DNA from 4 places in the Streptomyces sp. CNH189 genome. Region 1 is predicted to be linked to each of the others. Evidence: riboswitches for the same ligand, from Rfam matches in the RefSeq annotation. Region 1 holds a riboswitch; each other region holds the start of a gene.

Region 1 (5,866 bases):
GTACGGCGCGGCTGCGCGCGGTGCCGGACGGCGGCACGGAGGTCGAGCTGGAGATGGAGAGGGCGGAGAAGACGTCATGAGCGAGCCGACCGAAGCGAACGGGACTGCGGGAGCCGCACCGGGGGCCGGGCCCGCGGAGCCGGCCGGCGGCACCGGAGGGCGCCACGTGCGCGTGGTCCTCGTCGACGACCACCGCATGTTCCGTACGGGGGTCCAGGCGGAGATCGGGCAGACCGAACAGACGGGCGTCGAGGTGGTCGGCGAGGCCGCCGACGTCGACCAGGCGGTCACGGTCATCACCGCGACCCGCCCCGAGGTGGTCCTGCTCGACGTGCATCTGCCCGGCGGCGGTGGCGTCGAAGTGCTGCGCCGTTGCGCGCCGTTGATGGGCGACACCGAGCAGCCCGTGCGTTTCCTCGCGCTGTCCGTGTCGGACGCGGCGGAGGACGTCATCGGGGTCATCCGGGGCGGCGCCCGCGGCTACGTCACCAAGACGATCACCGGCACCGACCTGATCGACTCGATCTTCCGGGTGCAGGAGGGTGACGCGGTCTTCTCGCCGCGGCTGGCCGGTTTCGTGCTGGACGCCTTCGCCTCGACCGACGCCCCGCCGGTCGACGAGGACCTCGACCGCCTCACCCAGCGGGAGCGGGAGGTGCTGCGGCTGATCGCCCGCGGCTACGCGTACAAGGAGATCGCCAAGCAGCTGTTCATCTCGGTGAAGACGGTGGAGTCCCATGTCTCCGCGGTGCTGCGCAAGCTCCAGCTGTCCAACCGCCACGAGCTGACCCGCTGGGCGACGGCACGCCGTCTGGTGTGAGCCGGCGCGACGCCCCTCGGCACGGAGGCCGGGCCCGTCACACCACCCGCGTCGCCCCGGCGAAGGGCATCTGGTCGACCGGGGCCACCCGGACCTGGGCCGAGGGGTTGGGGGCGTGGACCATCTGCCCGTTGCCGACGTAGAGGCCGACGTGGCTGATGCCGGAGTAGAAGAACACCAGGTCGCCGGGGAGTAGTTCGGAGCGCGAGACCCGGCGGCCCGCGTTGATCTGCGCGTAGGTGGTGCGCGGCAGGGAGACGCCCGCTGAGCGGTACGCGGCCAGGACCAGGCCCGAGCAGTCGAAGGCGTCCGGCCCGGTCGCGCCCCAGACGTAGGGACTGCCCAGCTTCTGGTAGGCGTAGGCGACGGCCTGTGCGGCGCGGGCGTTCGGGGCCTGCGCCGGGGCGGTGTCCTCGCGGGCGCCCGCCGAGCGCGTGGCGCGGTCGGTGCCGCCGGTGAGCCCCGCGCGCTGCTCCGGTGACATCCGGGACAGCAGCCGCCGGGCCGACGACAGCTTCTCGGTGACGGTCTTCTTGCGCCGCTCCAGTTCGGCCCGGCGGGAGGTGAGCGTCTTCACCTCGACGCGGGCGGCACCGCGCAGCTTCTCGACCTCCCGCAGCTGGGCGCGCACCCGGCCCAGTTCGGCGTGCCGGCGGCTGCCCGCGCGCTCGGCGAGGGCCGCGCCGTCGAGGTAGGCGTCCGGGTCGTCGGACAGGACCAGTTGCAGGGCGGGGTCCAGGCCGCCGGCCCGGTGCTGGGCCGCCGCGACCGTCCCCAGGGACTCCCGCGCGGTGGTGAGGCGGGCCTGGGCGCGGGCCGTCTCGTCCTGCAGGTCGCGCAGCCGCTGCCGCGCCGAGTCCGCCTTCTCCTTCGCGCCGTTGTACTTCTCGGCGGCGACCTCCGCCTCGCGGTGGAGCCGGTCCACGTCGGCCCCGGCCGGTGCCGGCTGCGGCGCGGCGTGTCCCGCTCCGCCGAGACCGGCCGCGGTGGCCGCTCCGGCGAGGACGACGGTGACGGCCGTACGGGCCGTGGTGCCGCCCACCGGACGCTGTCGGACCCTGCGGTGCGCTGCCACCCTCGCTGCCGTCCTTCCCATGACCGCCCGCCGCGGCCGGGCTCTCGTCCGGCGGTCCGGCGGCGGGGTGACAGGGGAGCCGTCCGCCGCCGGACCTTTCTTCGGCGGTGGTGTCCGGCCGCCGCTCCTGGTCCGAGCGGCGATGAAGAGCCGGTCACCTGGTGCAGGACGCTAGGCCGGGGCGCGCGGGATCGGATACGGGTTGTGCGGAACTGACATCCCCGGAGCACTGGGTGACCGTAAGTGACGCCAATCTTGTTCCGGGTGCTTCGTTCTCACTCTGGGTGATGGCCGATGTGGTGAAGGCGGGAAGGGTGAGGGCGGCGGAATGCTATGAGACGCCCCTGGCTAGGCTCCGGCCTCATGGACGTACTCATCCACCTGTTCGTCGGTCTGCACATCATCGGCATCGCGTCGCTGCTCGGCGGTTTCCTCACCCAGATGAAGGCGATGGGCGCGGGCACCGCCCGCTTCGTCCCGGCGATGCTGCACGGCGCGCTGACAATGCTGGTCACCGGTGTGGCGCTGGTGGGCCTCAACCAGGCCCAGGACCACTCCGTCGACAACATCAAGATCGGCGTGAAGCTGGCCGTGCTGATCGTGATCCTCGGTCTGGTCTACGTGAAGCGGGACGAGGAGAAGGTGGACAAGGGCGTCTTCGGCCTGGTCGGCCTGCTGACCGTGGCGAACATCTTCATCGCGGTCCTCTGGACCTGAGCCCCGGGTCCCGGCAAGCCGGGCCCACCTCCCCCGCCGACCGCGCCCTCACCGGCCCGGTCGGCGGTTTCGTATCCACGCTTGTCAGCGCGCCCATGGGCAGCCGACGCGCGGCGAGCCCGGGATCACACGCTCCTGATTCCGGCCCCTCAGGCCGGGCGGACGATGCTGTGGATCGCGGAGTCGCCGTCGTAGTAGATGGACTCCTCGCGTACGTAGGCGCCGGGCTTCGGGGCGTGGATCATCATGCCGTTGCCGATGTAGATGCCCACGTGGGTGACGTCGTCGTAGAAGAAGACCAGGTCGCCGGGCTGGGCCTGGGACACCGGGACGGTGGTGCCGGCGTTCACCTGGTCGTAGGTGGTGCGCGGCAGGGAGACGCCGGCGGCCTTCCAGGCGGCCTGGGTGAGCCCGGAGCAGTCGTAGGAGCCCGGCCCGGTCGCGCCCCAGACGTACGGCTTGCCGATCTGCGCGCGGGCGAACGCGAGGGTCTTCTCGGCCTTGGTGCCGTACGAGGAGTCGGCCGGCGGGGTGTCGGTCGAGCCGGTGGACCCGGAGCCGGTGGACCCGGAGCCGTCCGAGGTGCCGCCGCCCTGCTGCGCGGCCTCCTCGCGGGCCTGCTCCTGCTCCGCCTGCTGCCGGGCCAGCTCCGCCGCCTTGCGGGCGGCCTCCTCCTGCTTCCGCTTCTCGATCGCGGCGAGCCGCGCCTTCTCCTCGGCGGTCAGCCGCGCCATCAGCTCACGCGCGTCGGCGAGCTTCTTCTGGACGGTGGCCTTGGCCGTCTTCAGGTCGCCCTGCGTCTCGGTGAGCGTCTGGAGGCTCTCGGTGGCCTCCATGCGCTTCTTCATCGTCTCGGACTGCTGGGTGACGTAGTCGTCGACCGCGTCCTTCTGCCGACCGGTCATCCGGTCCAGCACCCGCCGCTGGTCGAAGAGGTCCTGCGGGGTCCGTGCGAGCAGGAACGTCGCCGTGTCGGGGAGGCCGGCGCCGGTGCGGTACTGGGCGGCGGCGTAGGAGCCCAGCTCCTCGCGCGCCTCGTTCAGCGACTGGGTGCGCTTGGCCACGTCGTCGAGCAGGGTGTCGACGCGCTTGCGCTGCTTGGTGGTCTTCTCCTTGGCCGCGTTGTACTTCTCGGTCGCCGACTCGGCCTGGCGGTAGAGGTCGCCGACCTTCTTCTCGACCTCCTCCAGGCTCGGCCGGTCGTCGTCCGTGGGAGCGGCCTGGGCGGTCTGGGAGAGCAGGGCCACGGAGGTGAGCGCGGCCGTGGCCAGGGCCGGGGTGCGTATGCCTGCCACGCGCGTGCCCGGGGTGCGCGACTTGCGGTGCGACGCCAAGGGAGGCGACTCCTTCCGTGCTCCGCCTACCGGGTTAGCTGTCGGGTTCGGGCGGTGGAAGGGTTGCCCTACGGCCGCTCCCTGAGGGAGTGGTCCGATTCACCCCATGTCTCGGTGGGTCCCCGGCTCCGGCTGCCACGGCGGACAGTGACGGACTCGGCGGGGGCCGCGCGGCCCGGCGAGGTTCGCCGGCGGGGGACGAGCGGCCCGAACCGCACCGTAGCCAACTGGTGTGGCCCCTGTGAAGGTTGATGGGTGATATGCCCGATACATTTTCGTGACCTTGTTCGTGGTGTCACTCTCGGTGAGACGGCGGGCGTGGAGGGTGCCCGCCGCAGGACCGCGAGGGAAGCGTGTGATGTTTCCGGGGCGGCCCCGGGTTGTCGGTGCGGCGCCCTAGACTCGGAGAGCGATGAGCAGCCTCTTTGACGACAGCTTCCTGGCGGACCTCCAGGCCCAGCGGGGCCCCGCGGACGAGCCCCCGCCGCCACCCGAGGACGAGCACGCCCCGGAGCCCCTTCCGGACGACCTGTTCGGCGGGAAGTTCGACGCGCCCCCGGAGCGGGACTCGTACTACCGCGACGGCGCCCCCCGCCCGGTGATCGACGCCGCCGCGCTGCTGGAAGGGCTGAACGACAACCAGCGCGCCGCCGTCGTGCACTCCGGCTCCCCCCTGCTCATCGTGGCCGGAGCCGGGTCCGGCAAGACCCGTGTGCTCACCCACCGCATCGCGCACCTGCTCGCCGAGCGGGGCGTCCACCCGGGCCAGATCCTCGCGATCACCTTCACCAACAAGGCCGCGGGCGAGATGAAGGAGCGCGTCGAGCAGCTCGTCGGCCCGCGGGCCAACGCCATGTGGGTCATGACCTTCCACAGCGCGTGCGTGCGCATCCTGCGCCGGGAGTCCAAGAAGCTCGGCTTCACGTCGTCCTTCTCGATCTACGACGCCGCCGACTCCAAGCGTCTGATGGCCCTGGTCTGCCGCGACCTGGACCTCGACCCCAAGCGCTTCCCGCCGAAGTCCTTCAGCGCCAAGATCAGCAACCTGAAGAACGAGCTGATCGACGAGGAGGACTTCGCCGCCCAGGCGACCGACGGCTTCGAAAAGACCCTCGCCCAGGCCTACGCGCTCTACCAGTCCCGGCTGCGCGAGGCGAACGCGCTGGACTTCGACGACCTGATCATGACGACGGTCAACCTGCTCCGCGCCTTCCCCGACGTCGCCGAGCACTACCGCCGCCGCTTCCGGCATGTCATGGTCGACGAGTACCAGGACACCAACCACGCCCAGTACGCCCTGGTGCGCGAACTCGTCGGAGGCTCCTTCGAGCACCCCGTCGACGTGCCGCCGGAGGCCGAGGTGCCGCCCGCCGAACTGTGCGTCGTGGGCGACGCCGACCAGTCGATCTACGCCTTCCGCGGCGCGACGATCCGCAACATCCTCCAGTTCGAGGAGGACTACCCGGACGCGACGACGATCCTGCTGGAGCAGAACTACCGCTCCACGCAGACCATCCTCTCCGCCGCCAACGCGGTCATCGAGCGCAACGAGTCCCGCCGTCCGAAGAACCTGTGGACCAACGCCGGCTCGGGCGCGCTCATCGCCGGGTACGTCGCCGACACCGAGCACGACGAGGCCCAGTTCGTCGCCGACGAGATAGACCGCCTCACGGACGCGGGCGAGGCCAAGGCCGGCGACGTCGCCGTCTTCTACCGCACCAACGCCCAGTCCCGTGTGTTCGAAGAAATCTTCATCCGCGTCGGCCTGCCCTACAAGGTCGTCGGCGGCGTGCGCTTCTACGAGCGCAAGGAGGTCCGGGACGTCCTGGCCTACCTGCGGGTGCTCGCCAACCCCGAGGACTCGGTGCCGTTGCGCCGCATCCTCAACGTCCCCAAGCGGGGCATCGGCGACCGCGCCGA
Region 2 (5,866 bases), on a different contig from region 1:
CGCAGGGGCGACGTGGCCGCCCTGATCGTGGAGCCGATCCAGGGCAAGGGCGTGCTCGAGGCACCGCCCGGCTGTCTGCGGGCCGCGCAGGAGCTGCTGCACCGGCACAAGGCACTGCTGATCGTCGACGAGGTGCAGACCGGGCTCGGCCGCACCGGCGACTTCTACGCGTATCAGCACGAGGAGGGGGTGGAGCCTGACCTGGTGTGCGTCGCCAAGGCGCTGTCCGGCGGATACGTGCCGGTGGGGGCGACGCTCGGCAGGGACTGGATCTTCAAGAAGGTCTTCTCTTCGATGGACCGGGTGCTGGTGCACTCGGCCAGCTTCGGTTCCAACGCCCAGGCCATGGCCGCGGGCCTCGCGGTCCTGTCGGTCATGGAGGACGAGCAGATCGTCGCGCACGTGCGCACCACCGGCGACCTGCTGCGGACCCGGCTGGCCGCCCTGACCGACCGCTACGAGCTGCTCGCCGACGTCCGCGGCCGGGGCCTGATGATCGGCATCGAGTTCGGCCGGCCCCGCTCGCTGAAGCTGCGCTCGCGCTGGACGATGCTCCAGGCGGCCCGCAAGGGGCTGTTCGCGCAGATGGTGGTGGTGCCGCTGCTGCAGCGGCACCGTATCCTCACTCAGGTCTCCGGCGACCATCTGGAGGTGATCAAACTGATCCCTCCGCTGATCATCGACGAGGACGACGTGAACCGGTTCGTGGACGCCTTCACCGCGGTGATGGACGACGCCCACGAGGGCGGGCTCATCTGGGACTTCGGCAAGACCCTGGTGAAGCAGGCGGTCGCCAACCGCTGACCGCGCGGTCGCACCTCGCCGGCCGCGGCGAGCGCACGGAACCTCACCGGCTTTGCCTCAGAGGCAAGGAAATTGCCTCAGGGGCAAGGTCGGGTGCTCAATAGAGGTATGAGCTCCTCCGAGACCGAACCACGGGACGAGCCTGCCGAGGCGCTCCCCGCGGTCGCTCCGCAGCTGCGCGCCCTGCGCCGGCGGTCCTCCCTGACACTGGAGGCCGCCGCCCGGCAGGCGGGCCTGTCGCCCGCCCACCTCTCCCGGCTGGAGACCGGGCAGCGCCAGCCCTCGCTGCCCATGCTGCTCTCCCTGGCCCGGATCTACGGCACGACCGTCTCCGAGCTGCTCGGGGAGTCGGCCGCCGACCGGGACGCCGTGGTGCGCGCCGCGGACATGGAATCCACGGCGGCCGGCGGCTGGACGTACTGGCAGGCCGGTGCCGCCGCGCGCGGCATGCAGGCCCTGCGGGTCCAGGTGCCGCACGGCTCCCAGGGTGACATCGTGCGCGTCCACCCCGGTGAGGAGTGGCTGTACGTCCTCAAGGGGCGGCTGCGGCTGCGCCTCGGTGACACCCTGCACCGGCTCGGTCCGGGCGACAGCGCGCACTTCGACTCGCTGACCCCGCACCGCATCGCCGCCCAGGACCCCGACGGGGTCGAGCTGCTGTTCGTCCACACCCTGCTGCAGAGTCCCACGGCCACCCTGTGCCTGGGCCCGACCCATGGAGAGACACCGTGACCGGCAAAGACATGGAAGAGAAGTTCCCGAGGGCCCTGTGGGTGAGGCTGTTCGTCTACGTCGTGGTCGGGCACCTCTTCGCGGCCTTCATCTACTTCCTCTTCGAGATGGCCCCGAAGAAGTAAGTGAGCGTGCCGCGGCAGAGGCACACGGACGTCAGTCGAGCAGGCGCTCGCGCAGCCGCTCCCTGTGGGCCGGCGTGAGGCCGAGCCCCTGCTCCAGGTACGGATCCACCCCTCCCCAGGTCTCCTCGATCGTCTCCAAGGCCGCCGCCAGATACTCCTCGCGCGCGTCGAAGAGCGGGCTGAGCAGCTCCATCACCTCGGGGGAGTAGGTGTCGGGGGAGCTGCCGCTGCGGCGCACCTTGTACCGGCGGTGCTTGGCGTTGGACTTCAGGTAGTCCTCGACGATCGCGTCCCGCTCCACGCCCACGGCGAGGAGTGTCACCGCGATCGAGAGTCCCGCGCGGTCCTTGCCGGCCGCGCAGTGCATCAGCGCGGGCACGCTGTCCTCGGCGAGCGCGCTCAGCACCTGGGAGTGCTCGCCGGTACGCGCCTTGATGGTGGTGCGGTAGGAGTTGATCATCCGGTCGGCGGCCTGGCCGCCGGAGAGAATCGCGCGCAGTTGGTCGATGTCGCCGTCGCGCACCATCTTCCAGAACTCCGCGCCGTCGGCCGGGTCGCTGAGCGGCAGGTTCACGTTGCGTACGCCCGGGAGCTCGACGTCCGGCCCTTCCAGCTTCTGGTCGGCCGCGTTGCGGAAGTCGAACACCGTGTGCAGGCCGAGCGAGGCGAGGAAGGCGGCGTCCTCCGTGGTGGCGTGGGCGAGGTGGCCGCTGCGGAACAGCACACCGTGCCGCACCCGCCGGCCGTCCACGGTCGGCAGTCCTCCGACGTCGCGGAAGTTGCGCACCCCGGTCAGCTGGGGCTCGGTCGACGGGATCTCCTGCGTCACGGACGGCTCCTCCCACTCGGCGCCGTCGCCGCGGCTCGTCGACGGGCACCACTCGACGATACGACATGCCTGCCAGGGGCAATGAGTTGTCCACAGGGCAGATGCGGGGCGAGCGGGGTGTGTGCGCGCTGTCTGGCTGTGAGTGATTCTGTTGGATTGTGTGCATCCGTCGAGGGGCTGCCGACAGGAAGATCCAGATGTCGCGAATGCTCCGCGTGTGCCGTCGTGCTTGCGGCGATTCATGCGTTCTGTCCGTTTGGGTCACTTAGTCATAAAGTGCCCCGATAGAAGAGGAGTTGAGGATGGGGTGCGTGAGCATCGTCATACCGGTGACCGTGTGCTGTCGCCATGCTCACGTAATCCCCCTTCATGGCAAGGGAATTCACTCTCGGGCTGCTTGTGCGGTCCACGCAGGGTGACGTCATTTTCCCCTTTCGATCACGGAAAAAGCCGGTTCGCGGGAACACGCGCTTGTTTCGCCGCGTCGCGGTCGCTTACGTTCCCAACCGATCCGGACGGACGCCTAATCCTGCCGCCGCCCGGAGCCCGCACACACTGACCCGACGCACGGCAGGAGCGGGGGACCCACAGGTACAACCGCCTGTTCCGGACCCCGGAGAACAGGCTTGGGGTACAGCCGCGCAGCGACGCGGCCGGACATCTCCAGTCCGCACCCGACAGCTCACCTCGTAGGCGCCGGAGAGGAATTCGACATGCCCGCGAAGGGTAAGCACCGCAGCACCAAGGCTCAGCGTTTCACCCGCTCCATCGCCGTCGCCGGAACCGGTGGCGCCGCACTCGCCCTGCCGCTGCTCGGCGCGACCGGCGCGCACGCGGCGACCCCGCAGTCGGCCCCCCAGAAGGCCGTTCAGTCCCTTTCCGTCTCCAGCCACCAGGCCACGGGCGACAAGGGCGACGAGGCCCGCACGTACACCGTGAAGGCCGGCGACTACCTCGCCAGGATCGCCGAGGCGGAGCACGTCGACGGCGGCTGGAAGAAGCTCTACGCGGACAACCGCGAGGCCGTGGGCGAGGACCCGTCGCTCATCCACCCGGGTCTGAAGCTCTCCCTCCAGGGTGAGGCCGCCAAGAGCGCCCCCCAGCAGTCGACTTCGCCGCAGGAGTCGAAGCCGGCCGCGCCCAAGGCCGCGAAGCCCGCCGCGCCCAAGGCGGAGAAGCCCGCCGAGAAGCCGGCGCAGAAGTCGTCCGAGGAGTCCTCCTCCGGGGCCTCCACCCAGACCACCTCCGGCTTCACCTCCCCGGTGTCCGGCGGCGGCATCGGCACCGCCTACAAGGTGGCCGGCGGCATGTGGTCCAGCGGTTACCACACCGGTGTGGACTTCAGCGTGCCGACCGGCACCTCCCTGAAGGCCGTCGGCGCCGGGACCGTCGTCTCCGCCGGCTGGGGCGGCGCGTACGGCAACCAGGTCGTCATCCAGCTGAACGACGGCCACTACGCCCAGTACGCCCACCTGTCCTCGCTGTCCGTCTCGGCGGGCCAGACGGTGAGCGCCGGCCAGCAGGTCGGTCTCTCCGGTGCGACCGGCAACGTGACCGGCCCGCACCTGCACTTCGAGATCCGCACCAGCCCGAACTACGGCTCGGACGTGGACCCGCTCTCCTACCTCCGCTCCAAGGGCGTCGCTCTCTGACCCCTCGCGGCACCCTTCCTGACACGCACGCCGAAGGCCGACCCCGATCCACGGGGCCGGTCTTCGGCGTATTCCGGGCTTGGTCAACATTTGGGGAGTGGCTTATCTCACCGCACGTCAACCCTCCCCTACGGTCGCGTAGGTCACATCGGAAGGTGAATCATGTCCGGCTGTGGCAGACGATTCGAAGAGTGACAAGGCAAGAGTGATCGGGTCGTACGTGGCGGTGGGGGACAGCTTCACCGAGGGCGTCGGCGACCCCGGCCCCGACGGGTCGTTCGTCGGCTGGGCCGACCGGCTGGCCGTCCTGCTCGCCGACCGCAGGCCCGAGGGCGACTTCCGGTACGCCAACCTCGCCGTGCGCGGCAAGCTGCTGGACCAGATCGTGGCCGACCAGCTTCCCAGGGCGGTCGAACTCGCCCCCGACCTGGTCTCGTTCTGTGCGGGCGGCAACGACATCCTGCGCCCGGGGACCGACCCGGACGAGGTGGCCGAGCGCTTCGAGCGGGCCGTCGCCCGGCTCGCCGCGACGGCCGGCACGGTGCTGGTGACCACCGGGTTCGACACCCGTGGCGTCCCCCTGCTCAAGCATCTGCGCGGCAAGATCGCCACGTACAACGGGCACGTGCGGGCCGTCGCCGACCGCTACGGCTGCCCGGTGCTCGACCTGTGGTCCCTGCGCAGCGTGCAGGACCGCAGGGCCTGGGACGCCGACCGGCTGCACCTGTCGCCCGAGGGGCACACCCGGGTCGCGCTCCGCGCGGGCCTGGCCCTCGGCCTGACGGTCCCCGCCGACCCGGAGCAGGCCTGGCCGCCGCTGCCGCCGCGCGGCACCCTGGAGATCCGCCGGGACGACGTCCACTGGGCCCGCGAGTACCTGGTGCCCTGGATCGGTCGCCGGCTGCGCGGCGAGTCCTCGGGTGACCACGTGATCCCCAAGGGAACGCTCTCCCCGGACGACATCAGGGTACGGATCGCGGCGGTCGCCTGAGCGCCGAACGCCCCTCACGCGAGGGCCGGGTCCGGGCCCCTCCGGAACCTCCTGGACCGGACCCGGCCCCGTGGGCTCTTCCACAACCCGGCCCTGGCGTCGCGGGCGCCGCACATAATGGAATCTCCGATCGATTCCACGTGGAGGTACCGTGGCCGCTTCTCCGAACCTCGGGCCGGGTTCAAGGGCCCTGCGGCCGTTGGCCTTCGGCGCGGACCCGAGCGGCGGGCGCATGGCGCGCATCCGCAGGTCCCCGCACTTCGAGAACGGCGTCTTCCGGAACCCGGGCGGCCCGGCCCGGATGCGCCCCACGGGGTCGAACCGTGACCTGGCGAAGCTCTACCTGGACAAGGACGCCCGCTCCCGGCGCGCCCCGCAGGGCGCGATCCCGGTGCATCCCACCACCCTCGCGGACATCTCCCGCCCGCCCGCCACCGGGCTGCGCGTGACGTGGGCGGGCCACTCCAGTGTGCTCGCGGAGATCGACGGGCAGCGGGTGCTGTTCGACCCCGTGTGGGGTGAGCGCTGTTCCCCCTTCCCCTTCGCCGGGCCGAAGCGGCTGCACCCCGTGCCGCTGCCGCTCGCCGCGCTCGGACCGGTCGACGTCGTGGTGATCTCCCACGACCACTACGACCACCTGGACCTGCCCACGATCAAGGAGCTGGCCGGCACGGACACCGTGTTCGCGGTGCCGCTCGGCGTGGGCGCGCACCTGGAGCGCTGGGGCGTGTCC
Region 3 (5,866 bases), 190 kb from region 1:
CACCGGAGTCGGCGAGCGCCGGGACGAGTCCGATCGTCGCGGCCGCCACGCCCATCACCGTGACAGGGACGACGTACCGGGCGGCCCTGCGCCGCAGCGTGCGCGGCTCCTCGGCTTCTCCCGCGGTCGTCGTGTCGTCGGATGCGTGCGGTGCCATGTGTGCCCTCCGTCGTCGGCGGCGGCTTCCGTCTCGTGTCCTCACACCAGTCTCGGCCCGAGCCGCCATTCTCACCCGAACCGGTGAGAAGTGGTGTTGTCCGTCGTGTTCCATCTGACCAAACCCGCACGGCGGATTCGTCAGACCGCGGGCTCAACTGCGCGTACTGCTGCGGTATGACACAGGACGACGGCACCTCACCCGACCCGTAGGGGTCACCCGGGTGCGGGAGGCGTACGGGGGGCCGTACGGGCGCCGGTCAGCCGGCCCGGTGCACGACCGCGTCGCACAGCTCGACCAGCGCCGCCTTGGCGGGACCGTCGGGCAGCGGGGCGAGCGCGGCGCGCGCCTCCTCGGCGTAGCGCACGGTGTCCCGGCGGGCCTGCTCCAGGGCGGGGTGGGCGCGCAGCAGCCGCAGCGCCTCGGCGTGCCGGGCGTCGTCGGTGAGGTCGGAGTCGAGCAGCTCGCACAGGGCGACGTCCTCGGCCAGCCCCAGCCGGGCCGTCCGCTCGCGCAGCCGCAGCACGGGCAGGGTGGCGATGCCTTCGCGCAGGTCCGTGCCGGGGGTCTTGCCCGACTCGTGGGAGTCCGAGGCGATGTCCAGGACGTCGTCGGCGAGCTGGAAGGCCACTCCGAGCCGCTCGCCGTACTGGGTGAGGACGTCCACCACCGTCTCCTCGGCGCCGGACATCATCGCGCCGAACCGGCAGGAGACGGCGACCAGGGAGCCGGTCTTGCCGCCGAGCACGTCCAGGTAGTGGTCGACCGGGTCGCGCCCGTCCTGAGGACCCGCGGTCTCCAGGATCTGTCCGGTGACCAGCCGCTCGAACGCCTCGGCCTGCACCCGCACGGCCTCCGGGCCGAGGTCGGCCAGGATGTGCGAGGCGCGGGCGAAAAGGAAGTCGCCGGTGAGCACGGCGACCGAGTTGCCCCACCGGGCGTTCGCGCTCGCGACCCCGCGCCGCACCTCGGCCTCGTCCATCACGTCGTCGTGGTACAGCGTGGCCAGGTGGGTCAGCTCCACCACCACGGCCGACGGCACCACACCGGGCGCGTAGGGGTCGCCGAAGCGGGCGGCGAGCATCACGAGCAGCGGACGGAACCGCTTGCCGCCGGCCCGCACCAGGTGCTGGGCGGCCTCCGTGATGAACGGCACCTCGCTCTTGGTGGCCTCGAGCAGCCCTTCCTCGACAGCCGTCAATCCGGCCTGGACATCGGCTTCCAGAGCCTGGTCCCGCACGCTCAGCCCGAACGGCCCGACGACGGTCACGAGGGGTCTCCTGTCTGCTGGTGTCTGCTGGCGGTTACACGGTGTGTCGATAGGTCGCTGCCACCACTCGAGTCAGCGTATCCGGTCACCTTTCGATCACCGCCAGGGCCCGGGGTCACAAGCAGGGCGATAGGGGATCAGAAGCGGAGTGTTTTTGATCGGTTGATAACAACGGACATTCCTCTGCTTCCCGGACACAGCGACCGGTGAACCATCCTGCCCGCCCTGCCGTCCGATTTGCCGTCATTGCTATGCGAATTCCTGTACGCCGCAAATGCGCTCCCGCCCCGCGTCCCGTGAGGTGAGTCACGCGTGAGCGCGTCGGCCGACCACCTGTCCGCGACGCCGTCATCCCGCTCCACACAACGGAGTTGACTCTTGACGATCGCAAAGGATCAAGCACGCAAAACCACCCATCCCAAGATCAAACGGCGTCTTGCGTGATCGTCGTACTTGTTCCCGACATGTGCTCTCGCATACGTTCCGGGCCTGCCGGGTGGACGCCTAGTCCTGCCGCCACCCGCATCACATCCGACGACGAACTCACGCACGGCAGGAGCGGGGGACCCAGGTAAGCCGCCGTACCGGACATCGCGCCGGGACGGCTCGGGGTGAAGCCATGCCCGCAGGGGCACGGCCGGGCACTCTCCTCGCCCGAACCCGACAGCTCACCTCGCAGGCGTAGGAGAGGAACCCAGACATGCCCGTCATCGCTTCGTCCCGCCGCCGCCTCGTCCGCTCCCTCGCCGTCGCCGGCACCGGCGTCGCCGTGGTCGCGCTGCCGCTGTTCGGCGCCACCGGCGCCTCCGCCGCGACCACGACCCAGGCCACGACCGCCGCCTCCACGACCGCGTACCCGGAGAACCTCGACGGCTGGATCCGCGAGGCGATGGACGTCATGGCGCAGAACGGCATCCCGGGCTCCTACGACTCCATCCACCGCAACATCATGCGGGAGTCGTCCGGCAACCCGGCCGCCATCAACCTGTGGGACTCCAACGCCGCCATGGGCACCCCGTCGAAGGGCCTGCTGCAGGTCATCGACCCGACCTTCCAGGCGTACCACGTGCCCGGCACGGCCTTCGACCCGTTCGACCCGGTCGCCAACATCGCCGCGGCCTGCAACTACGCCGCCGACCGCTACGGCTCGATCGACAACGTCTTCGGCGCGTACTGAGCCGACCGCTGACGGCCGACCCCGGCCGTCCGCCCGAACAGTCGCTCGAGGACGACGGCCACGCCGTCGTCCTCGTTCGACAGGGTGACCTCGTCGGCCACCGCCTTGAGCTCGGGGTGCGCGTTGGCCATGGCGACGCCGTGGCCCGCCCACCGGAACATGGGGACGTCGTTCGGCATGTCGCCGAAGGCGATCGTGTCCTCGGAACGCAGCCCCAGGTGCTCGGCGGCCAGCGCCAGACCGGTCGCCTTGGTGACCCCGCACGGCTGGAGCTCCACCGTCCCCGGCCCCGACATGGTCACCGTGGCCAGCGAGCCGACCACGGACCGGGCCGCCGCCGCCAACGCGTCGTCCGAGAGCCGCGGGTGGCGCAGCAGGACCTTGCTGATCGGCCGCGCCCACAGGTCGTCGCGCCGCTCCACCGGCACCGACGGAAGCGTCGGGTGCGGCATCCGGTAGCCCGGCTCGATCAGCGTCAGCCCGTCGACCCCGTCCTGGTCGGCCGCGGCGTACACCTCACCCACCTCGGCCTCGATCTTGCCGAGCGCGGTCTCCGCCAGTTCCCGGTCCAGCCGGACCGACCACAGCATCCGGTCCGTCCCGGCGTCGTAGACCTGCGCCCCCTGTCCGCACACCGCGAGTCCCGTGCAGCCGAGGTCGCCGAGCAGTGACCGCACTCTGGGGGCCGGGCGGCCCGTCACCACGAGGTGCCGGACACCGGCGCGCTCCGCCCGCGCGAGGGCGGCGAGGGAGCGGTCGGACAGGGTGTCGTCACCGCGCAGCAGCGTCCCGTCCAGGTCGGTGGCGATGAGAGAACAATCGGTGGGTGCGGCCATGATCAGAGAATACGGACAAGAGGACCGTCCGATTCACCGCGCCCGTATGCCCTCGCTTCGGGTGCTGTTTCCCTTCTTTCGGCGTTCGGTCCGGACCGGTTGAGAACCGTTTCCCCGATGGGTCGGAACACGGTGCGCAGCCTGACGTTCCGGTGTCCCTCGCGCCGGTGCGGACCGGCGGATCCGGGACGGCCGCCCGGCAGGCCCCGGACGTCGCCGAATTAACAGGGGCTCACCCGGACGCGACCCCGTAACGTGTGGCACGGCCACGGACACGTGGCCCACCCGCGCACACGAAAGCGAGGCAGCACCCGATGCCCCCCTTCGATGTCCCCGAGGGCGATCCCTTCGGCCCGCACAACCTGCCGTACGGCGTGTTCTCGCCCCCCGGTTCGGCGGAGCGCACCGTGGGCGTCCGGCTGGGCGACCACGTCCTCGACGCCGGCGCGGCGGCACACGCCCTGGGCTCCCCCTACGCCTCCCTGCTCGCCCGCCCCACCCTCAACCCGCTGCTGGCGGCGGGCCGTACGGCCTGGTCGGACGTGCGTCGCGCGCTTACCGCGTGGGTGACGGTCCCGGCGCACCGGGAGACCGTCGAGCGGTTCCTCCACCCGCTGTCCGAGGTCACCCTGCACCTGCCGTTCGAGGTCGCGGACTACGTCGACTTCTACGCCTCGGAGAACCACGCCCGCAACGTCGGACAGATCTTCCGCCCTGACGCCGCCGACTCCCTGACCCCCAACTGGAAGCACCTGCCGATCGGTTACCACGGCCGCTCCGGCACCGTCGTGGTGTCCGGCACCGACGTCGTACGCCCCTCGGGGCAGCGCAAGGCGCCCACCGACACCGCCCCGGTCTTCGGCCCCTCCGTCCGGCTGGACATCGAGGCCGAGGTCGGCTTCGTCGTCGGTGTGCCGTCCGAGCAGGGCAGCGGCGTGCCGCTCGGCGCCTACCGCGACCACGTGTTCGGCCTCTGCCTGCTCAACGACTGGTCCGCCCGCGACATCCAGGCCTGGGAGTACGTGCCCCTCGGCCCCTTCCTCGGCAAGTCCTTCGCCACCTCGGTGTCGGCGTGGATCACGCCGCTGGACGCCCTGGAGGAGGCCCGCGTCGCCCCGCCCACGCGCACCCACGAGCTGCTGCCCTACCTGGACGACGCGCATGAGGATCCCGGCGGCTACGACCTGCGCATCACCGTGACGATCAATGGCCACGACGTCTCCGAGTGCCCCTTCTCCACCATGTACTGGACGGCCGCCCAGCAGCTCGCCCACATGACGGTGAACGGCGCCTCCCTGCGCACCGGTGACCTCTACGGCTCCGGCACGGTCAGCGGCCCTACCGAGCGGGAGCGCGGTTCGCTGCTGGAGCTGACCTGGAACGGCCGTGACCCGCTCGAACTCCCCGACGGCAAGCGGACGTTCCTGGAGGACGGTGACGTGGTGACGCTGTCCGCCTGGGCGCCCGGCCCGGACGGAGTGCGGGTGGGCCTCGGCGAGGTCACGGGACGGGTGGTCCCCGCGTCCTGACCCCTCCGGCCCTACCGAGGCGCACAACCACGCTGACTCGCACCGCCCTTCGCCGTCATACTTGGCGTCGGGCGGTGCGTCGTTCTCCATGCCGCGCGGCCCGCACCACCGCACGTCCCGAGCCGCTTCTTCCGACAGGATCCGGAGCCCGTGGCATGACGTACTGCCTGCTCCTGCTGAGCGTGGTCGCCGTGACGGCCGCCGTGCCCGTCCCCCGCGCGCTGACCCGGGCGAAGTGGCCGGAACGGGAGCCGGTGGTCGCCCTGTGGGTGTGGCAGTGCCTCGTCGCCACCGTGCTGCTGTGCTGTCTGACCGCCCTGGCGCTGGGCGCCGCGGCCGTCTTCGGCACGGTCCGCGCCCAGCTCTTCGCGCCCGCCCCGCCCGCCGTGACCGCCGCCTACGACCTGTCCGCCGCCTCACCCTGGACGACCCTGCTCACCGTGCTGCTGGCGTCCGGCGCGGCCTGGACCACGGCCATGCTGGGGCGCGAGCTGGTCGAGGCCCGCCGTCGGCGTTCCCGCGCCCGGGAGCACCTGCTCGACCGCGCGCCCGACCTGCCCGCGGGACTCCCCGAGGGGCGGGGCCCCTTGCTGGTGCTGGAGGAGGAGTATCCCGACGCCTGGTGGATGCCGGGCAGCCCGCCCCAGCTGATCGTCACCACCGGCGCCCTGCAGCGCCTCACCGACCACCAGCTGGACGCGGTCCTCACCCATGAGCGCGGCCACGCCCGGGCCCGCCACGACTGGCTGCTGCACCTGTCGACGGCGCTGGCGACGGGTTTCCCGCGCGTCCCGCTGTTCGCCCACTTCTGCGAGCAGACCCATCGTCTGGTCGAGCTGTCCGCCGACGACACGGCCTCCCGCCGCTGCGGCCATCTCACCACCGCGCTCGCGCTGA
Region 4 (5,866 bases), on a different contig from region 1:
GGTCGCCAAGGCCCGCCTGCGGCCCGACAACCGCGCGGTGCTCGTCTACGAGCCCGTCGCCCCGGAGGCCGCGGACGGCACCGACGAAGCCGCCGCGACCGACGGCACCGACGAGACCGACGAAGCCGCCGCAGCCGCCGGCGCCGACGAGAACGAGGAGGCGGCGAAGTGACCGAGCTCGCCACGATGGACTTCCACCCCCGGCCGCAGGCGGGCGAGGCCAAGCCCTGGGCCTTCCCGGCCCCCGAGCGCGGTGCGCTCGACAACGGCCTGACCGTGCTGCGCTGCCACCGCCCAGGCCAGCAGGTCGTCGCCGTCGAGGTGTCCCTCGAGGCGCCCCTGGACGCCGAGCCGGACGGTCTCGACGGCGTCGCCACGATCATGGCGCGGGCCTTCTCCGAGGGCACCGACAAGCACACCGCCGAGGAGTTCGCCGCCGAGCTGGAGCGCTGCGGCGCCACCCTGGACGCGCACGCCGACCACCCCGGCGTCCGCCTCAGCCTCGAGGTCCCCGCCTCGCGGCTCGCCAAGGGCCTCGGGCTGGTCGCCGACGCGCTGCGGGCGCCCGCGTTCGCCGACAGCGAGGTCGAACGGCTGGTCCGCAACCGCCTCGACGAGATCCCGCACGAACTGGCGAACCCGTCCCGCCGTGCCGCGAAGGAGCTCGCCAAGGAGCTCTTCCCGGCGAGCGCGCGCATGTCGCGCCCGCGCCAGGGCACCGAGGAGACCGTCGAGCGCATCGACTCCGCGGCCGTGCGCGGCTTCTACGAGAGGCACGTCCGCCCGGCCACGGCCACCGCCGTGGTGGTCGGCGACCTCACCGGCATCGACCTGGACGTGCTGCTCGCCGACACCCTGGGCGCCTGGACCGGCTCGCAGGCCCAGCCGCGGCCCGTGCCGCCGGTGGTCGCCGACGACTCCGGCCGCGTCGTCATCGTGGACCGGCCCGGCGCCGTCCAGACGCAGCTGCTCATCGGCCGCATCGGCCCGGACCGGCACGACCGCGTGTGGCCCGCGCAGGTGCTCGGCACGTACTGCCTCGGCGGCACCCTGACCTCCCGCCTGGACCGCGTCCTGCGCGAGGAGAAGGGATACACCTACGGCGTGCGGGCGTTCGGCCAGGTACTCCGGTCGGCCCCGGACGGCACGGGCGCGTCGATGCTGGCCATCAGCGGCTCGGTCGACACCCCCAACACCGGCCCGGCGCTGGACGACCTGTGGACCGTGCTGCGCACGCTGGCCGCCGAGGGTCTCACCGACGAGGAGCGCGACGTCGCGGTGCAGAACCTCGTGGGGGTCGCCCCGCTGAAGTACGAGACGGCCGCGGCCGTCGCCGGCACCCTGGCCGACCAGGTCGAGCAGCACCTGCCCGACCACTACCAGGCCGACCTGTACCGGCAGTTGGCCGCGACCGGCACCGTGGAGGCCACGGCCGCGGTGGTGAACGCCTTCCCGGTGGACCGCCTGGTGACCGTCCTCGTCGGTGACGCCGCGCAGATCAAGGCGCCCGTGGAGGCCCTGGGAATCGGTGAAGTCACCGTCGTGACGGCCGAGTAGGGACCGGCCGCGACGCGCGGGCGCGAGGAGCCCTGGTGGCGGGAACGTCACCGGGGCTCCCTTATGCCCGAATTGGGGCGGAGGTTGTCTGTCTGCCCTGTGGGATGCGCTACAAAAACCGGGATTCGTTTGAGGATTGCGAGACGCCCCGCTTAGTTTCATGCGGGCTGTTCGTCGGGCAGTGCGCCGCATCCGCGGCACCGGACAGTCATCGCCGAGTCCCCGTACGGCGCGAGCCAGGGGAGCCGGGGACCCACCTGTAGTCCCTGGGGTGAATCGGACGCCCGCGCGTGTCGCGAGGGTGTCCGTAGGAGACCTTCCTGCTCCGAACCCGTCAGCTAACCCGGTAGGCGAGAGGGAAGGAAAGGAACAGCCTGTACATGGCGTTCACGCGCGCCACCGGGAAGCACCGTCGTCCCAGCCGCGTCCAGCGCGGCACCGCCCGCGCCGCGGGCGTCGCGGCCCTCGCGGGCACCGGCGTCGTCGGCTCGCTCGCGGCCCCCGCACTCGCCGCCGAGCCCGCCGCGGCGCAGACCGGCCTCACCCCCGTCGTCACGTTGGGCGGCGTGGTCGCCGACCGCGTCGACGCCCAGGCGGCCGCCCAGCACGAGGCAGCCCGTGAGGCGGCCGAGGCCGCCGCGCGCAAGGCCGCCGAGGAGGCGGCCCGGGAGCGGGCGGCCGAGGAGGCCGAGAAGGCCCGTGCGGAGAAGGAGCGCGCCGCGCGCGAGGCCGAGCGCAAGCGCCTCAACACCTTCGTCTCCCCGATCCCCGGCTCCTACGTCTCGACGGCCTACCAGAGCGGCGGCGCCATCTGGTCGTCCGGCAGCCACACCGGGATCGACTTCCACGCCGCGAGCGGCACACCCGTCCAGTCGGTCGGCGTCGGCACCGTCGTCGAGGCCGGCTGGGGCGGCGCGTACGGGAACCAGGTCGTGATCAAGATGCACGACGGCACCTACACCCAGTACGCCCACCTGTCATCCCTCGCCGTGTCGGTGGGCCAGGAGGTCACCGCGGGCCAGCAGATCGGCGTCTCCGGCGCCACCGGCAACGTCACGGGCGCCCACCTGCACTTCGAGGCGCGCATGTCAGCGGACTACGGCTCCGACCTCGACCCGGTCGCCTACCTCCGTTCGCACGGCGTGAACATCTAAGGGAACGTCCAGGGCGCGCACGTCCGCCCTCCCGGCCCCGGCTCCCCGTGAGCCGGGGCTTTCGCCGTTTCGGGGCCCATCCGCCCGAGCGCCGTCTGTCCAAAAATTATGTATGGATTCCCGCCCGCCGTCGGAAATTGTCGCCGATTGCAATAGAGTCACGAACGGACGTCAATCGTCGACGTTTCACGGGGATTAATGCGGAGGTCGGTCATGCGTATTCCCGCGCACTCGGTGTGCACGGCGATCCGGGACGACATCGTCGCCGGTGTCTACGAGCGCGGTGGCCGGCTGACCGAGGAACTGCTCGCCCGCCGCTACGGCGTCTCCCGCGTCCCCGTGCGCGAGGCGCTGCGCACGCTGGAGGCCGAGGGCTTCGTGGTGACCCGGCGGCACGCGGGCGCGTGCGTCGCGGAGCCCACCGAGCAGGAGGCCGCCGACCTGCTGGAGATGCGCCAGCTCCTGGAGCCCCTCGGGGCCTCCCGGGCGGCCCAGCGGCGCACCGACGCCCATCTGAAGGTGCTGCGCGGCCTGGTCAGACTGGGGCAGGAACGCGCACGTCAGGGCAACAGCGACGACCTGCGCTCGCTGGGCGGCTGGTTCCACGAGACGCTCGCCCAGGCCTCGGGGAGTCCCGCGCTGACCTCGATGCTGACCCAGCTGCGGCACAAGATCGCCTGGATGTACGCGGTCGAGGGGCCGGCGGATCCGGTCGCGTACTGGGCGGAGCACGGCGCGATCGTGGACGCCGTGGCCCGTGGCGACGGCGACCGGGCGCGCACCCTCACGGCGCTGCACACCGAGCACGCGGGCGCCGGACACCGGCCGCGGTTCGCCCCCGGCGCCGAGCGCGCCGTACGCGCGGAGCGTGTGAGGAACTCGCAACATCCCGTAAACATGCCGAGCCTGCGCCATTAACACGAGCCCCGTATACAAAGAGCGGGCAATTCGTGGGGGCTAATTCTGCTGCCCGGAAAGAGAAATGCAAAAGGCCCGCCCGGTGATCCGGACGGGCCTTTCGATGCCGTGTGGCCGACGTGGGGGAATTCCCCCGCGGTCGTCCGTGCGGCTCTTCGTGCTCAGACGGTCTCGGGAAGCTCCTCGAGCCCCTCGGCGACCAGCTTCGCCAGACGGTCCAGGGCGGCGTCCGCGCCCTCGGCGTCGGAGGCGAGGACGATCTCCTCACCGCCCTGGGCGCCCAGGCCCAGGACGGCCAGCATCGAGGCCGCGTTCACGGGGGTGCCCCCGGCCTTGGCGATCGTCACCGGGACGCCTGCGGCCGTGGCGGCCCGGACGAAGATGGAGGCGGGGCGGGCGTGGAGACCCTCGGCCCAGCCGACGTTGACGCGGCGCTCAGCCATGTGTTGCTGCCCTTCGCAGTTCAGGGTTGTCTAGACCAGTCTTCCATATCGTGGCGCGTGCCCGGAGCGGCGTCCGGAACGGCTCCGGCGGCCCCCGGGCCGCGGCCTCGGCCCGGCGGTCGTCCACCACAGACTGCCTCGCGCCACCGTCGGACGCGAGCCGTAGTCTGGGGCCCATGCAGACCTCGTCGGACCGCCACGAGTACCCCGCCCACTGGGAGGCCGACGTGGTGCTGCGCGACGGGGGCACCGCGCGCATCCGCCCCATCACGGCCGACGACGCCGAGCGGCTGGTCAGCTTCTACGAGCAGGTGTCGGACGAGTCGAAGTACTACCGCTTCTTCGCCCCCTACCCGCGGCTGTCCGCCAAGGACGTCCACCGCTTCACCCACCACGACTTCGTGGACCGGGTGGGGCTCGCGGCGACCATCGGCGGCGAGTTCATCGCCACCGTGCGCTACGACCGCATCGGCGCCGGCGGCCGGCCCGCGAGCGGAGCGGAGGCCGACGAGGCCGAGGTCGCCTTCCTGGTGCAGGACGCCCATCAGGGCCGGGGCGTCGCGTCCGCCCTGCTGGAGCACATCGCCGCCGTCGCCCGCGAGCGCGGCATCCGCAGGTTCGCCGCCGAGGTGCTGCCCGCCAACACCAAGATGATCAAGGTGTTCACCGACGCCGGGTACACCCAGAAGCGCAGCTTCGAGGACGGCGTCGTGCGCCTGGAGTTCGACCTCGAACCCACCGACCGCTCCCTCGCCGTGCAGTACGCGCGCGAGCAGCGCGCGGAGGCGCGCTCGGTGCAGCGGCTGCTCTCGCCCGGCGCGGTGGCCGTCATCGGCACCGGCCGCATGCCCGGGGGCGTGGGACGCAGCATCCTCGACAACATCCGGGACGCCGGGTTCACCGGCCGCCTCTACGCCGTGAACGGGGCGCTGCCGGAGGGGCAGAAGGAACTCGACGGCGTGCCCGCCTTCCGCTCGGTGCGTGACATCGACGGGCCCGTGGACCTGGCGGTCGTCGCGGTGCCCGCCGAACGGGTCCCCGAGGTGGTCGCCGAGTGCGGCGAGCACGACGTCCAGGGGCTCGTGGTGGTCTCCGCCGGCTACGCCGAGTCCGGCCCCGAGGGCAAGGAACGCCAGCGCGCCCTGGTCCGGCAGGCCCGCAGCTACGGCATGCGGATCATCGGGCCGAACTCCTTCGGCGTCATCAACACCTCGCCCGAGGTCCGGCTGAACGCCTCGCTCGCCCCCGACATGCCCCGCCCCGGCCGGATCGGACTGTTCGCCCAGTCCGGCGCCATCGGGGTCGCCCTGCTGTCGCGCCTGCACCGACGCGGCGGCGGCGTCACGGGCGTGACGGGCGTCTCCACGTTCGTCTCCTCCGGCAACCGCGCGGACGTCTCCGGCAACGACGTCCTGCAGTACTGGTACGAGGACGCCGACACCGACGTCACCCTCATGTACCTGGAGTCCATCGGCAACCCCCGCAAGTTCACCCGCCTCGCCCGACGCACCGCCGCGGCCAAGCCCTTGGTCGTCGTCCAGGGCGCGCGTCACGGAGCGGGACCGCGTGGGCACGCCGTCCGCGCGACCCAGCTGCCCCACGCGACCGTGTCGGCGCTGCTGCGGCAGGCCGGGGTGATCCGCGTGGACACCATCACCGACCTGGTCGACGCGGGCCTGCTGCTCGCCCGCCAGCCGCTGCCGGCCGGGCCCCGGGTGGCGATCCTCGGCAACTCCGAGTCCCTGGGCCTGCTCACCTACGACGCCTGCCTCGCCGAGGGTTTGCGCCCGCACC

The links. Region 1 has a riboswitch for cyclic di-AMP ahead of B100_RS0104605 (C40 family peptidase). Riboswitches for the same ligand answer to the same signal wherever they lie in the genome.
Region 2: linked by a shared signal. The riboswitch ahead of B100_RS0107100 (LysM peptidoglycan-binding domain-containing M23 family metallopeptidase) and the one ahead of B100_RS0104605 (C40 family peptidase) in region 1 are both predicted to bind cyclic di-AMP.
Region 3: linked by a shared signal. The riboswitch ahead of B100_RS0103660 (transglycosylase SLT domain-containing protein) and the one ahead of B100_RS0104605 (C40 family peptidase) in region 1 are both predicted to bind cyclic di-AMP.
Region 4: linked by a shared signal. The riboswitch ahead of B100_RS0116940 (M23 family metallopeptidase) and the one ahead of B100_RS0104605 (C40 family peptidase) in region 1 are both predicted to bind cyclic di-AMP.

Annotation. Positions count from the first base shown of each region.
Region 1 is NZ_AZUS01000002.1:360,907-366,772, forward strand. It holds gene B100_RS0104585 (ATP-binding protein) at 1-80, shown strand, start outside; gene B100_RS0104590 (LuxR C-terminal-related transcriptional regulator) at 77-820, shown strand; gene B100_RS0104595 (C40 family peptidase) at 858-1,895, opposite strand; gene B100_RS0104600 (hypothetical protein) at 2,259-2,612, shown strand; gene B100_RS0104605 (C40 family peptidase) at 2,762-3,946, opposite strand; cyclic di-AMP (ydaO/yuaA leader) riboswitch at 3,955-4,099, opposite strand; gene pcrA (DNA helicase PcrA) at 4,359-5,866, shown strand, end outside.
Region 2 is NZ_AZUS01000003.1:389,969-395,834, reverse strand. It holds gene B100_RS0107120 (class-III pyridoxal-phosphate-dependent aminotransferase) at 1-804, shown strand, start outside; gene B100_RS0107115 (helix-turn-helix domain-containing protein) at 913-1,536, shown strand; gene B100_RS33735 (DUF6126 family protein) at 1,533-1,661, shown strand; gene B100_RS0107105 (tyrosine-protein phosphatase) at 1,693-2,490, opposite strand; cyclic di-AMP (ydaO/yuaA leader) riboswitch at 3,041-3,199, shown strand; gene B100_RS0107100 (LysM peptidoglycan-binding domain-containing M23 family metallopeptidase) at 3,204-4,142, shown strand; gene B100_RS0107095 (SGNH/GDSL hydrolase family protein) at 4,348-5,133, shown strand; gene B100_RS0107090 (MBL fold metallo-hydrolase) at 5,366-5,866, shown strand, end outside.
Region 3 is NZ_AZUS01000002.1:171,644-177,509, reverse strand. It holds gene B100_RS0103670 (membrane protein) at 1-157, opposite strand, end outside; gene B100_RS0103665 (polyprenyl synthetase family protein) at 417-1,427, opposite strand; cyclic di-AMP (ydaO/yuaA leader) riboswitch at 1,953-2,124, shown strand; gene B100_RS0103660 (transglycosylase SLT domain-containing protein) at 2,128-2,604, shown strand; gene B100_RS0103655 (Cof-type HAD-IIB family hydrolase) at 2,568-3,440, opposite strand; gene fahA (fumarylacetoacetase) at 3,755-4,969, shown strand; gene B100_RS0103645 (M56 family metallopeptidase) at 5,125-5,866, shown strand, end outside.
Region 4 is NZ_AZUS01000011.1:138,659-144,524, reverse strand. It holds gene B100_RS0116950 (M16 family metallopeptidase) at 1-172, shown strand, start outside; gene B100_RS0116945 (M16 family metallopeptidase) at 169-1,557, shown strand; cyclic di-AMP (ydaO/yuaA leader) riboswitch at 1,760-1,925, shown strand; gene B100_RS0116940 (M23 family metallopeptidase) at 1,938-2,711, shown strand; gene B100_RS0116935 (GntR family transcriptional regulator) at 2,925-3,629, shown strand; gene B100_RS0116930 (HPr family phosphocarrier protein) at 3,791-4,072, opposite strand; gene B100_RS0116925 (GNAT family N-acetyltransferase) at 4,249-5,866, shown strand, end outside.